Regions from separate parts of the Actinomadura citrea genome, predicted to be linked through region 1. Evidence: riboswitches for the same ligand, from Rfam matches in the RefSeq annotation. Region 1 holds a riboswitch; each other region holds the start of a gene.
What was found. Region 1 has a riboswitch for cyclic di-AMP ahead of BJ999_RS17750 (CHAP domain-containing protein). Riboswitches for the same ligand answer to the same signal wherever they lie in the genome.
Positions count from the first base shown of each region.

Region 2: linked by a shared signal. The riboswitch ahead of BJ999_RS35505 (NlpC/P60 family protein) and the one ahead of BJ999_RS17750 (CHAP domain-containing protein) in region 1 are both predicted to bind cyclic di-AMP.
Region 3: linked by a shared signal. The riboswitch ahead of BJ999_RS38870 (C40 family peptidase) and the one ahead of BJ999_RS17750 (CHAP domain-containing protein) in region 1 are both predicted to bind cyclic di-AMP.
Region 4: linked by a shared signal. The riboswitch ahead of BJ999_RS14145 (CHAP domain-containing protein) and the one ahead of BJ999_RS17750 (CHAP domain-containing protein) in region 1 are both predicted to bind cyclic di-AMP.

Region 1 is NZ_JACCBT010000001.1:3,767,343-3,770,666, forward strand. It holds gene BJ999_RS17745 (PP2C family protein-serine/threonine phosphatase) at 1-909, shown strand, start outside; cyclic di-AMP (ydaO/yuaA leader) riboswitch at 1,376-1,531, shown strand; gene BJ999_RS17750 (CHAP domain-containing protein) at 1,543-2,310, shown strand; gene BJ999_RS17755 (bifunctional glycosyltransferase/CDP-glycerol:glycerophosphate glycerophosphotransferase) at 2,515-3,324, shown strand, end outside.
Region 2 is NZ_JACCBT010000001.1:7,743,818-7,747,141, reverse strand. It holds gene shc (squalene--hopene cyclase) at 1-90, shown strand, start outside; gene hpnH (adenosyl-hopene transferase HpnH) at 152-1,156, shown strand; gene BJ999_RS35505 (NlpC/P60 family protein) at 1,236-1,937, opposite strand; cyclic di-AMP (ydaO/yuaA leader) riboswitch at 1,948-2,086, opposite strand; gene BJ999_RS35500 (MFS transporter) at 2,408-3,324, shown strand, end outside.
Region 3 is NZ_JACCBT010000001.1:8,483,655-8,486,978, forward strand. It holds gene BJ999_RS38860 (RDD family protein) at 1-293, opposite strand, end outside; gene BJ999_RS38865 (amino-acid N-acetyltransferase) at 295-816, opposite strand; cyclic di-AMP (ydaO/yuaA leader) riboswitch at 1,088-1,294, shown strand; gene BJ999_RS38870 (C40 family peptidase) at 1,352-2,293, shown strand; gene BJ999_RS38875 (transcriptional regulator) at 2,875-3,105, opposite strand.
Region 4 is NZ_JACCBT010000001.1:2,997,761-3,001,084, forward strand. It holds gene BJ999_RS14140 (gluzincin family metallopeptidase) at 1-937, opposite strand, end outside; gene BJ999_RS14145 (CHAP domain-containing protein) at 977-1,813, opposite strand; cyclic di-AMP (ydaO/yuaA leader) riboswitch at 1,823-1,978, opposite strand; cyclic di-AMP (ydaO/yuaA leader) riboswitch at 2,114-2,312, opposite strand; gene BJ999_RS42940 (C40 family peptidase) at 2,808-3,324, opposite strand, start outside.

The DNA.
Region 1 (3,324 bases):
GTGGAGGCGGAGCACCGCGTGACCGGCCCTGACGGGGCGCCCCGCCATCTGTGGGTGTTCGCCGAGCCCGTGCTCGGCGAGTCCGGGCTGCCCGTCTCGATCAACATCGTCTCGCAGGACATCACCCGGCGGCGCGGGGTGGAGCACGCGCTGGCCGAGACCCGGCGGCAGATGCTGCGCCAGCAGGCGCGGACGGCGCAGGAGCGGCGCGTGGCGGTGACGCTGCGGCGGGCCATCCTGCCGGACGAGGACGAGGTCGAGCAGCTCCCGGGCATGCGCACCTCGATCCGCAGCATGGCGGCGGAGAGCACGGCCCGTATCGGCGGCGACTGGTTCGCGACCCGTGCGCTGCAGGACGGGCGGGCGATGTTCGCCATCGGGGACGCCGCCGGGCACGGGCTGCCGGCGGCGGCGGCGATGGCGCGGACCCGGAACGGCCTGCTGGGCCTCGCCTGCACGGGGGAGCGGGCGGGACGGCTGGTCGGCTGGCTGAACGAGCTGATCGGCGCCATGGACCCGCCCGCGACGGGCACCGCCATCGTCGCCCACTACGACCCGTCCCGGCACCTCCTGGAGTGGACGTGCGCGGGCCATCCGCCGCCGATCCTGGTGCGGGACGGGCGGGCGACCCCGCTGGAGGTGGTCCGCGACCCGATGCTCGGCGCCATGGCCGGCTGGGAGTACACGACGATCACCACCGGGCTGAAGCCGGGCGACATGCTCTTCCTCTACACCGACGGCCTGGTGGAGCGCAGGGACGCGGATCTGGACGAGCGGATCGCCCGCCTGACCCACATCCTGCAGGACTCCTCCACGCGTCCCGACCGGGTGCTGGACGAGGTTCTCGCGCGGATGGAGCACGACCGGGCGGCGGACGACACCACGCTCTTCGCCATCCACGTGGAGTGATCGTCCGAGCCTCGCGGTGACGAACCGCACGCCTGACCAGCGGAGATCGCCGAATGTGACGTGCGCCTCACCCGGAGGGGCGGGCGGGTGGTGGAGACCGGGGGCGGGAGTGCCGGCCGCCCCCCATTCGATCTTCTTTACCTTTTCCCGAAGGCCCGGTAAGTACGGCGGGCAAGGGGCTGAGGGGCGTCTCGACAAAGATCGGGAAGAGGCGGCGCCGTCCCGGTGTTGGGAGTCTCTTGGAAGGGCCTTGAGCAGGCAAGACTTTGCTTTATGCCTGGTTTGCTTTTCTTGAGAAGGTTGGTACCTTCGATCCCGAATCACGCAACGCGTCCCATGCGTTGCCACCGGCCGCACCATGCGCGGCCGAGGATCGCGGAGCGGAATCCGCACGCGATGCGCGCCAGTGACGCGCGCCCCCTCATCAAGATCTGTCAGTGAGAAATCCGTAAACCTGCACCGCTCGCGCGGTGCGAGGCCGAGTCCGTCCGGTCAGTGCGACCGGAACGGAGCCGGGGACCCACGTTTCTGGGGTGAATCGGCGCGCCCGAGAGTCGCGCCGTAGGGCTGCTTCCATGCCCGAATCCGTCAGCTAACCCGGTAGGCGCCATGGAAGACAAGGAGATTCCCTGCATGTCCGGTCTTTTCGATCGACTTTCGCTCAACCGCCTCAGCCCCGAGGACAAGGCCGTCGGCGTCGCCGTAGGCGCGGTCCTGGCGGGCGCGGTCGGGCTCTCTGTGGTCAACCCCCTCGCCGGCGGCCGCGCGGTCGCCGACACCTCCACCCAGACGGCGGTGGTCGCCGAGCAGGGCACCACCGCGCACAAGTCCTCCAAGGCCAAGACGGTGAAGGCCGAGAACGCCGCGGCCGAGGCCCGGCGCGAGGGCTTCAAGGTCCCCCCGCACGCCGTCAAGCCCGCTGAAGTGATCAAGCTCGCGCAGAAGCAGGTCGGCATCCACGAGGGCAAGGGTGGTGAGACCAAGTACCACAAGTGGTACGTCTCGACTCCCCAGGCAAAGGCCACCGCCAAGCGCGACGGCGGCTTCTCGGTCAAGGAGTACAACGGCGCCCAGTGGTGCAACATGTTCGTCTCCTGGCTCGGCGCCCAGACCGGCGTCAAGAACATGGGCTGGGACGCCTACACCGTCCAGCACGCCAGCTGGTTCAAGCAGACCGATCGCTGGGGCCACACCGCCAAGCCCGGCGCCGTGGTGTTCTACGACTGGCAGGACGGCTCGAAGGCCGGCATCGGCGACATCGACCACGTCGGCATCGTCGTCAAGGACAACGGCAACGGCACCATCTCCACCATCGAGGGCAACACCGACAACGCGGTGCAGAAGAAGGTCCGCGACAAGTCGCAGGTCGTCGGCTACGGCTACCCCGACTACGCCCGCTGACGCGACGCCCTACGAGACGGCGCACGTGTGACGAAGGCGCCCGGCCTCCCGCCGGGCGCCTTCTGGCGTTCCGGGTGTTGTGCCCAATGCCTCCGCTGACGGTGGGTAATGCTAAGCGTTGACAGCCTTTGATCCCCCTTGGAGCTCAGTGCGGAGTTCCTGGATAGGTATCCAGCACGCCGGAGTCTGCGGAGGGGGATGCCCATGGCGGTGCGCCCGGATGTCAGCGTGGTGGTGATCGCCTACAACGACGCCCGGAGGCTTCCGCGGGCGGTGGCCTCGGCGCTGGCGCAGTCCCTGGGCGGCGTCGAGACGTTGATCGTCGACGACGCGAGCACCGACGGCACGGGCGAGGCCGCCGACCGGCTCGCCGCAGCCCATCCGGGGCGGGTCCGGGCCGTCCACCTGCCGGTCAACTCCGGCGGCTGCGGCCGCCCCCGCAACACCGGGATCGAGGCGTCCACCGGCCGGTACGTGATGTTCCTCGACAGCGACGATCTGCTGGACCGGCACGCCTGCCTCAACCTCCTCGCCGCCGCCGAGGACACCGGCGCCGACATGGTCTCGGGGCTCTGCGACCGGATCTTCCTCGACCTGCCCGAGGGCGCCAAGGGGCGGATCCGCCCCTGGTACCCGTGGCTCTACCGGCACAGCGTCGTCTACGACTCGCTGAGCGAGAACCCCGATCTCCTCTACGACACCCTCTCGACCAACAAGGCGTACCGGCGCGGCTTCCTGGAGGAGCACGGGCTGCGGTTCGTCGAGCGGCTGCACTACGAGGACCTGCTGTTCACCGCCGAGGCCTACCTGGAGGCGGGACGGACCGCCCTGATCCCGCACCGCGTCTACAACTGGCTGGTCAGGGAGCGGACGCCGGCGCCGTCGATCTCCAACCGGCGCGCCGAGCCGGCCAACTTCGCCGACCGGCTGGAGATCCACCGCCGCATCGACATGCTCTTCGCGCTGCGCGGCGCCTACGACCTGCAGCGGGCCAAGGACGTCAAGTTCGTCAAC
Region 2 (3,324 bases), 4.0 Mb from region 1:
TTCCCCGGCGACTTCTACATCAACTACCACCTGTACCGGCTGGTCTTCCCCGTCAGCGCCCTCGGCCGCTACCTGGACGGCGCGACATGAGGCGGGCGCGCGGGCCGGTGGGGGCCACCGAGTTCACCCTGCACAAGGAGGTCCGGACACCATGAGCATGCCGCTCCGCCAGAGCCTTCGCATCGGGGGCTACATCCTCCGCAACAAGCTGCGCGGCCGGGAGAAGTTCCCGCTCATCGTCGAGCTGGAGCCCCTGTTCGCCTGCAACCTCGCCTGCGCCGGCTGCGGGAAGATCCAGCACCCGCACGACGTGCTGAAGAAGCGCATGCCGGTCGAGCAGGCCATCGCCGCCATCGAGGAGTGCGGCGCGCCGATGGTCTCCATCGCGGGCGGCGAGCCGCTCATGCACCCGCAGATCGACGAGCTGGTGAACGAGCTCGTCCGGCGCAAGAAGTTCGTCTTCCTGTGCACGAACGCGCTGCTGATACCCAGGAAGATCGACAAGTTCACGCCGTCGCCGTACTTCGCGTGGGCGGTGCACATCGACGGCCTGCGCGAACGCCACGACGAGTCCGTCTGCAAGGACGGCGTCTTCGACGACGCGGTCGCGGCGATCAGGGAGTGCAAGCGGCGGGGGTTCCGCGTCACCACCAACACGACGATCTTCAACACGGACACGCCGCAGACCGTCATCGACGTCATGAACTACCTCAACGACGACCTCGAGGTCGACGAGATGATGATCTCGCCCGGCTACGCCTACGACAAGGCACCCGACCAGGACCACTTCCTCGGCGTCCAGGAGACGCGGGAGCTGTTCCGCAAGGCGTTCGGGAACGGCAACCGCAAGCGGTGGCGCTTCAACCACTCGCCTTTGTTCCTGGACTTCCTGGAAGGCAAGGTCGACTTCCCCTGCACGGCCTGGGCGATCCCGTCCTACTCCCTCTTCGGCTGGCAGCGTCCCTGCTACCTGATGTCGGACGGCTACGCGCAGACCTACCGGGAACTCCTGGACGAGACCGACTGGGACTCCTACGGAAGGGGACGCGACTCCCGCTGTGCCAACTGCATGGCCCACTGCGGCTACGAACCCACGGCCGTCTTCTCGACCCTCGGCTCCCTGAAGGAGTCCTTGCGGGCCGTCCGCTCCGTCTGACCCGTCTCGCTCCCCGGCCCGTTCCGCCCGGCACCGGCGATCCGCCGATGCCGGGCGTTCCCGAGGCCTTCCGGGCGGCCTACTTGAGGGACGTCGGCCGGTACGCCTTGTACTCGTCGTCCGAGGACAGCCCGTAGTCGAGCGTCCGGTGGTCGGTTCCGTACCGGCCGCGCTGCTCGTAGGCCCAGTACGACGAGTGGTCCTTGTCGGCCCACTTCTCGAAGATGACGACGTGCCGGGTGGTGTTGCTGCCCAGGGCGTCCATGACGAGGTCGCCCTTCTTCAGCTCGGACATCTCGATGCGCTCGGTGTACCGCGACGAGGTGAGGCCGACGGTGTTCGTCCCGGGCTTGGACAGCCCCAGCGCCATGGACACGTAGCCCGAGCAGTCGGTGCGGTAGCCGTTGTGCGTGCTGGTCTGGCTGTAGGGGATCCGCTGGTCGGAGTGCGGATGCCAGGTCTCGGCCCGCGTGATGACCTTGGACCGATCGTCCGGCTCCGGCTCGGCGGCCTGCTTCTGGGGCTCGGCCTTCGTCGACGGCTCGGCCTTCGCCGGCGGCTTGAACTCCTTGTGGACCTGGGCCTGTGCTCTGACCTGATCCTGCGGCGCGGTCCGCTGCTTCGGCACGGTCTGGACGGCGGCGACCGTCTCGGTGGACGCGTGCTGCAAGGCCGTCGGCACGGCCGCCGTCACGCCGAGGACGGCGAGACCCGTCAGCGTGACCGTGGCCCAAGGGTTGGGCCGGGGAAAACGCGAGGGCTTGTTGTGCTTGCCTTTCAAAGGGGGGCTCCTTGCTTCCATGTGCCGCCTACCGGGTTAGCTGACGGGTTCGGACGTGGAAGTCGCCCTACGGCCTGAGCAGGCCGATTCACCCCAGTGCGGGTTGGGTCCCCGGCTCCGCGCCATGGCGGACTCGGCGGGTGCCGCTGAGAGAGAGCGGCGCTGACGATGTGCGGGCCCGGTCGACGAGGGGGTCGCGGGCCTTGTTGCGCGGGGATGGCACCCCGGCCCACCTGAGTGGGACAAAACGCCTGGAAGGCGTCTCGAAGTGGCAAAGGTACTGAAATCACCAAGGGACGGCAAGGTCCTCGCAGATCATTTCCGCAGCTCAGTGCCCTGCCGACCCGCGCGAACCCCGCCGCCCAGGGGGATCCGAGGGATCGGCCGGTTTTCGCCGCCCCCATAGACGGAGGAGAAACCTCCAGTTACTATCTGGAGGAAGATCCTTCGTTTAATGGGAGGTGGGTTCCATGACCGCCATCACGGCGCGGACCGCGTCCGGCCCGTCCGCGGGCGCCCCGAACCGGCGCTGGGCGGCGCTGGTCGTGATCGCCGTCGCGCAGCTGATGATCGCCCTCGACGCCACGATCGTGAACATCGCGCTGCCGACGGCCCAGCACGCGCTCGGCTTCGGCGACGCCGACCGGCAGTGGGTGATCACCGCCTACACCCTGCCCTTCGCCGGGCTGCTCCTGCTCGGCGGCCGGATCGCCGACCTGGTCGGGCGGCGCCGCAGCTTCCTGGCCGGGCTGGCGGGGTTCGCGATCGCCTCGATGATCGCCGGAGCCGCGCCCGGCTTCGAGGTCCTCGTGGTCGGGCGCGCCTTGCAGGGGGCGTTCGCCGCGCTGCTCGCGCCCACCGCCCTGTCCCTGCTGGCGGTGACGTTCACCGAACCCAAGGAGCGCGCGAAGGCGTTCGGCGTGTACGGCGCCGTGGCGAGCAGCGGCGCGGCGGCCGGGCTGCTGCTCGGCGGCGGGCTGACCCAGTACGCCGACTGGCGCTGGTGCCTCTACGTCAACGTCGCGATCGCCGCGGCCGCGTCGGTGGCGGGACGCATCGTCCTTCCGGCGCCGCCGAGCTTCCCCGGGTCGCGCCTCGACTGGATCTCCGCCGTCCTCGTCACCGGCGGCCTGGCCGCCGTCGTGTACGGTGCGGGCGAGGCCGCCCCGCACGGCTGGGACGCGTGGCAGACCACCGCGCCGATGGGAATCGGCGCCCTGGCCCTCGCCCTGTTCGTCGTGCGCCAGGCCACGCACGGCGCGCCGCTGCTGCCGCTGCGGATCCTCGCCGACCGCAACCGGGCCGGCGCCTACGTCGCGGTGGCCACCGCGGTCGTCGGCGCCTTCGGGGTCTTCCTCACGCTCACCTACTACCTCCAGGTGGTCGC
Region 3 (3,324 bases), 4.7 Mb from region 1:
AAGACCGCGACGAGCGCGTTGTCGATGATTCGCGCTCCCGCCCTACGGTGGATCGGCGCCAGCACCGGCTCACCGCCGTCGTCGTAGGAGCCGTAGTCGTCGTAGGCGGGCTGCTGGTTCCACTGCTCCTGTTGCGGCTGCCATTGCTGCTGGGACTGCTGCTCCCACTGCTGCTGGGACGACCGCTGCTGTGGTTGCTGCCACTGAGAACCTTGGTACGGAGGCGGCGGGCCGTAGGAACCCTGCCCCTGCCGGGGCTGGTAAGGCCGCCCGCCGTGGGGGGAATCGCTCATCTCAGTCCTCCAGGCGAAGCAACATCCGGGTGTTGCCCAACGTATTCGGCTTGACCCGGTCGAGGTTCAAGAACTCTGCCACGCCTTCGTCGTAGGAGCGGAGAAGTTCTTCGTACACCTCTGGCGCCACCGGAGTCCCCAGGATCTGCTGGAAGCCGTGGCGGGCGAAGAACTCCACCTCGAAGGTAAGGCAGAACACCCTTCGCACGCCGAGTTCACGCGCGTTCTCCAGGAGGCGGGTCACGATCCGGTGCCCGATTCCCCGTCCCCCGCATCCTTTGTCCACGGCGACCGAACGGACTTCCGCGAGGTCCTCCCACATGACGTGGAGGGCGCCGCAGCCGACGAGCGGCCCCGGCGTCCCGTGCTGGACGTCCTCGGCGACCCAGAACTCCTGGACGTCCTCGTACAGCTTGACCGTCGTCTTCTTCAGCAGGCGACGCCCCGACCCGGCGTACAGGTCGACGAGCCTGCGGATCTCCTGGACGTCGGCGGTACGTGCACGCCGGATCACGACTTCCACAAGCAGGCGAGATTATCGAACGCCGCGTGCTCGCCGGGCGACGCCCTCCGTCCAACCGTGCCGAGCACCGCGCGCAAGTGACTAGATAAAAGAGACTAGGCACTGCCGAGGGGGGGTCGAAAAGTGAGGCAGAACACAGCGCACGGAACGCGACCCATCCGGCGATTCCCTCGTTCACCGCGCAGCGCGACCTGCGAATTCGCATGTTCTGGTTGGCATCCAATGCGGGGTCCGTTAGTGTCCATCGCTGACGTCGGCCCACCGTAGGACGGAGGCCGCACCGCCGAGTCCCACGGGTCGCAACCAGCTGCCCGGGGAGCCGGGGACCCACTTTCGGAGCGTTTCGGGGAATCGCCCTGAGCGACCACCGTGAGGGGTGAATCCGCAGTCGCGGGCGATCGGTTCGCCCACGGACGCGGACGGGCCGCTCCGGCCCCAACCCGTCAGCTAACCCGGTAGGCGGCTGAGGAGAGGAGTATTCGTGAAGCGATCGCGGCATGCTTCCCTTTCACACTTCCGTGGGCGCGCGGCCATCATGGTCGGCGCGCTCGCCGTCGTTTCGGCCGCTCCGCACGCGATCGCCCCGCATGCGATCGCCGTCGCGCACGCCGACCCCGAGCCCTCCGCCAAGGAGCTGAGGACGAAGGCGCTCAAGCTCGCCGACCAGCTGGAACAGCTCACCGAGCAGTACAACGGGCTGAAGGTCAGGCTCGCGCAGTCGCAGCGCGCCGCCAAGGTCGCCACGGAGAACGCCAAGCGCCAGGAGAAGACGCTGGAGGCGCTCCGCCAGAAGGTCGGATCTCTCGCGGCGACGAGCTACATGCAGGGCGGCTCCGACCCCGCGGTCTCGTTCGTCGCCTCCCAGGACCCGCAGTCCATCCTCGACCAGGCCGCGACCCTCCACTACTTCGCCAAGCAGGACAGCACCCAGGTGCTCGGGCTGATGCAGGCCATGCAGTCCGCTCAGCGTGCCCGCAAGTCTGCCGAGGCCCGCGCCAAGCAGGTGAAGGCCCTGAAGACGCAGCTCGACTCGCAGCGCACGAAGATCACCGACGCCTACGAGAAGATCCGCGGCAAGCTCGTCGACAAGGACCCCACCCAGCTCGCCAAGCTCCCCGTCATCGGCACCGGCAAGGCCGCGCAGGCGCTCCGGTACGCGATGGGCAAGATCGGCCGCCCGTACGTGTGGGGCGCCGCCGGCCCGACCACCTTCGACTGCTCCGGCCTCACGATGTGGGCCTACAAGCAGGTCGGCATCAACCTGCCGCACTACACCGGCAGCCAGTGGAACGCCGGGACGCACGTGTCGCGCGGCGATCTTCAGCCGGGCGACCTCGTCTTCTTCTACTCCGACCTGCACCACATGGGGATCTACGTCGGCGGCGACAAGATGCTGCACGCCCCGCACACCGGGGACGTCGTGAAGATCGCCTCCATGAACGGACGCCCCTTCGCGGGCGGCGTCCGGGTCGCCTAGCTGTGTTCCAAAGTCCCGGCCCACTTCGCTCGCCTGGCGGCTCGCTACGTGACCGGGCCTGGGCGAACGCGGCATCGCTTCGCGATCAGCCCGGTTTCGCTCGCCTCCGGCTTCGCTGCACCGGGCAGGTCACGCGTTCGCGCGCGTGCCCGAGGCGACTTCGAGAAAGGCCCTAGAACCCCGCCACCGCACCCGTCGACTCTGTGAAGCCGATCGACCATCGTGGGGCCGACCGCGCCGCCCTGGTCGGCCGAGGTGCGTCGATCAGGCCCGTCGCGAGGTCGGTCAGTGCTGTCGGAGCCGACCCGTCACGCCGACCGGGTTCGCGGTGCCGTTCACCATGCTGAACTGATCGGGCCGGGGCGCGCCGGCCAGAGCCGTCGCGGGGCCGGGCTCGCCGGAGATCGAGGCGGGCAGGGTGGGCCTGTCAGGCCCGAACGCCGTCCGCGGCGACGCCTTCTGCAGGGACCTACCTGCCAGGGCGCGGGCGCCGCCGCTGCGGGGTCGGACGGAATTCGGATGAGCCGCCGTTTCTCCGGATGACGCTCGCCGTCCCCTGGCGAGCGTCGGGGGGTGCATCGCTAGATGAGCTGCCTCCGGGCCGCCCACACCACGGCCTCGATAGGGGTGTTGACCTCCAGCCGGTCGCAGATCGTCCGCAGCCGGCGCCGCAAGGTCCGAGCGCTCAGTTCCAGCTTGCGTGCCGCCACATCGGCGGTGACACCGCTGGCGATCTGGGCGAGCAACCGGATCTCTTCCTCGCTCAGCCCGAAATCGTCGGTGCCACGACGTGCGAGTGTGGCTGTTTCCACTCCGTCCTCCCTCGTCCGTGGTGATGACCGCGGGGATGCAGCCGTCCGCTGCACAGGCACGGGTTGGACCTCGATCTGTACGCGCGTTGGGTTGCCGGGTCCGGACCCTTCCGGACTTAGATCATCGGATTCCTTTTCTGTCTCACGCGCTTGGCCGGAGGTGGCCGCATGGCCGATTGCGGGGGTGTACGGGGGAACTCCGGGTGACGATTCACTCGT
Region 4 (3,324 bases), 770 kb from region 1:
AGCCCTCGATCAGCCACAGCGGCGTGCGCCGGTCGCGTGCGCCGCCGGTGGCGACGTGGGTCAGCTCGTGGGCGAGGACGACGTCGCGGCCGAGTTCGTTGAGGCGGCCGAAGGTACCGGGGGAGACGATGACGCGGTCCTCGCCGCGGCCTCCCCCGGCGGCCGGGGCCACGGTGGCGAGCGCGGCGATCTGGCCGAGGCTCTGCCCGGGGCCTGCGAGCGCGGAGGCGAGGGTCGCGTCGGCGGGGACGAGCGCGACGACCCGCTGCGCCCACCCCTTGCCGACCACGGACGTGACGCCCGGGACGGCCGCGTCCAGCCGCCCGGCGATGCCGTCGAGGCCGGCGCCGTCCCCGATGACGAGGCCGGCGCGGCCCCTGACCACCGTCAGGGGGCCGCAGTCCCAGATGTCGGTGTCGTCGGCGAGGCCGCGGGACGTCCCGTCGCCGACGATCGTCCACGTCCCGGCGCGCGGGGCCAGCGTGAGGTAGCGGGTGCGGGCCACGTCGCTCCGGTCGAAGCCGCGCAGCCGGTAGCGCACCTCGACGCGGACGACGGCGGTCCCGCCGTCCACGGCCTCGGTCGTGACGATGCGCTCCCGCCAGCCTTCCAGGGGGAGCTTCCGGAGGTTCCCGTACACGCGGGACTGGGCGTCCTGGAAGGCGGCGGGGGCGTCGCCCACCGTGGCGAGGAACGCCATGCGGTCGCCGTCGCGGACGGCGCGGGCGCGGTTGGTGAGAACGGCGGCGGCCGTGTGCGGGCTGAAGGTCCCGGCGGCCCGGGAGGTGGGGCGCGCGCCGGCGCCCGCCGCCCCGCCGCCGGAGCGCGCGCCCGCCAGGCCGGCGCCGCCGGCGAGGAGGGCGCCGATCCCGCCCGCGCCGAGGGCGAGGACCCTGCGCCGCGTCACGGGGGCGTCCTGCCCGGGGCCTTCCTCCATGGGCGCGATCCTATGCAGGGCGCGGGACGGGGGGCGCCGTCACGACCGGTAGTCCGGGTAGCCGTAGCCGACGACGACGTCTGTGGAACGTTCCCTTACGCGGACGGCGTTGTCGGTGTTGCCCTCGACGGTCTCGATCGTGCCGTCGTCGACCTTCTTGATCACCATGCCGACGTGCTGGATGTCGTCGACGGACTCGCCGCCGTCCCACGCGAAGAAGACGATCGCGCCGGGCCTCGGCTCGGTGCCCCAGCGGCCGTGCTCCTGGAACCAGCGGGCGTGGGCGACCGTCCAGGCGTCGCTGCCGATCTGGTCGGTGAAGCCGATCTGCTCGCCCACCCAGGAGACGAACATGTCGCACCAGTTCGCGTCCCCGTAGCCGTCGAGGGAGCCGCCGTCGCGCGCGAGCGTCTCCTGCGCGCGGGACGTGGCCATGTACCACTCCTGGAACTTGGTCTCGCCGCCGCCGTCCTCCTCGACGCCCACCTGCGAGCGGGCGAGCCCGATGGCCTGCGCGGCGGTGGGCCGCGACTTCGCGGCGGCCTTAGCGGAGGTCGTCGCCTGCGGCCGCGCGGGCCGGTCCTTCTTCTTCGCCGGGGCCTTCGGGCCGGTGGTCTCGGGCTCGTCCTCGGACGAGCGCCGGGACGTGAGCCTGGACGGGTCGCCGTGCGCCGTCAGGCCCGGGGCCAGGTCGGCCGCGGCGGCGGGCCGGGCCGGGGCGGAACCGAACGGCAGGACCGACGCCTGGGCGGTGGCCGCGGCGGTGCCGATCACGGCGGCGCCGACGACCACGCCGCCGGTCGTCCGCCACGTGAGGGACAGGGAGTTCGGCTTGCGGTGCCTGCCGGGGGTCTTCTTGCAGTGCGAGCGTGGCACGGGGGGATCTCCTCGACTTCCATGCCGCCTACCGGGTTAGCTGACGGGTTCGGGCGTGGAAGCCGCCCTACGGCCCGTGAAGGCAGGCCGATTCACCCCAAAAAGGACGCAGTGGGTCCCCGGTTCCACGACGGCCGCGCATGCAGGGCACGGCGGTCCGCGGACTCGGCGGTGACGTGCCCGGGGGCGGGCACGCCGGTTCGGATGGGGAATCTCGGCGGGCGCGGACGCCCGCGGAGTGCAGGGGGTGGGGGCGTGGCCGCGTGGCGGCCACGCCCCAGGTAACGCTGCGGGATTCACTCCTTCTCTTCCAGACGCCTACCGGGTTAGCTGACGGGTTCGGGCGTGGAAGTGGCCCTACGGCGGCTCCCACCGGACTGCGGAGAGAGACGCGCCGATTCACCCCGGGTGCCGGAATGCCCGTTCGGAGACGTTGTCCGAACTCCGGCGGATATGGGTCCCCGGTTCCGCACTGAAGCGGATTCGGCGCTGCCGCTGCGATCCTGGGGGCGAGATGGGGCCCGGCGCGGGACCTGTCTCCCGCGTGCGAACGAGCGGCGCCTGATGTTGTGGGTGGACGGCGGCCCGTCTCCGGGACCGTCCGGGGATCTGCCCCGTGTAGGCCACCGCGGCTGCGCGCTCAGCGCCATGCACGCTGCGAGCGTGCGCACGGTGGACGGGACAGGCCGGTCTGCGTCGAGACCGTGCGGCGCCTTCGGGCGCCGCGGGACGGCACGTGGGGCGTGCCGCCCTGGGGGAGCGGCACGTGGATCGCGCCGCCGTCACGCGGGTGCTGGATGCGCCGCGTGGGGCCGGGGCGCCGGGTGGGCGCCGCGGGGCCGCGGCGTCTGGAGGGCGCCGTGAGTGGTGACAAGGTACCAAAACCCCAAAGGAAGGCAAACCCCCCCAAAACCAACAACGGACCAGGTCAGGCCTGGTCCGTTGTCGATGAGGCTCCGTCACGCCCGCGGGGCGGGGGTGTCGGGGCGGTGCGTCAGGGGCGCCCTGCGCCGTAGTAGTTGCTCAGGTAGTAGCCGGAGGTGATGTCGGCGATCCTGACGACGTCGCCGGTGTGCGGGGCGTGGATCATCTTGCCGCCGCCCACGTAGAGGCCGACGTGGCCGAGGCTGCTGAAGAACACCAGGTCGCCCGGCTGGAGGTTGCTCTTGGCCACCCGCTTGGTCGCGGCGTACTGGGAGTTGGTGGTGCGGGTGATGCCGACGCCCGCGGCGGCCCAGGACTTCATGGTGAGGCCGGAGCAGTCGTAGGAGCCAGGGCCCTCGGCGCCGTAGGAGTAGGGCTTGCCGAGCTGGGCGTAGGCGAAGTCGAGCGCCGCGCGGGCCGGACCGCTGGCCGGCCCGTTGTAGGTGCCGCCGGTGCCGCCGCCGGGGCCGCCCGAGCCCGACGGCGTGTTCGGGCTGAGCCGGCGCACGATCGCCTTCTGCTTCTTCACCTGCTTGTCGAGTTCGAGCTTCTGCTTCTTCAGCTCGTCCTGCTTCGACTTCACCTCG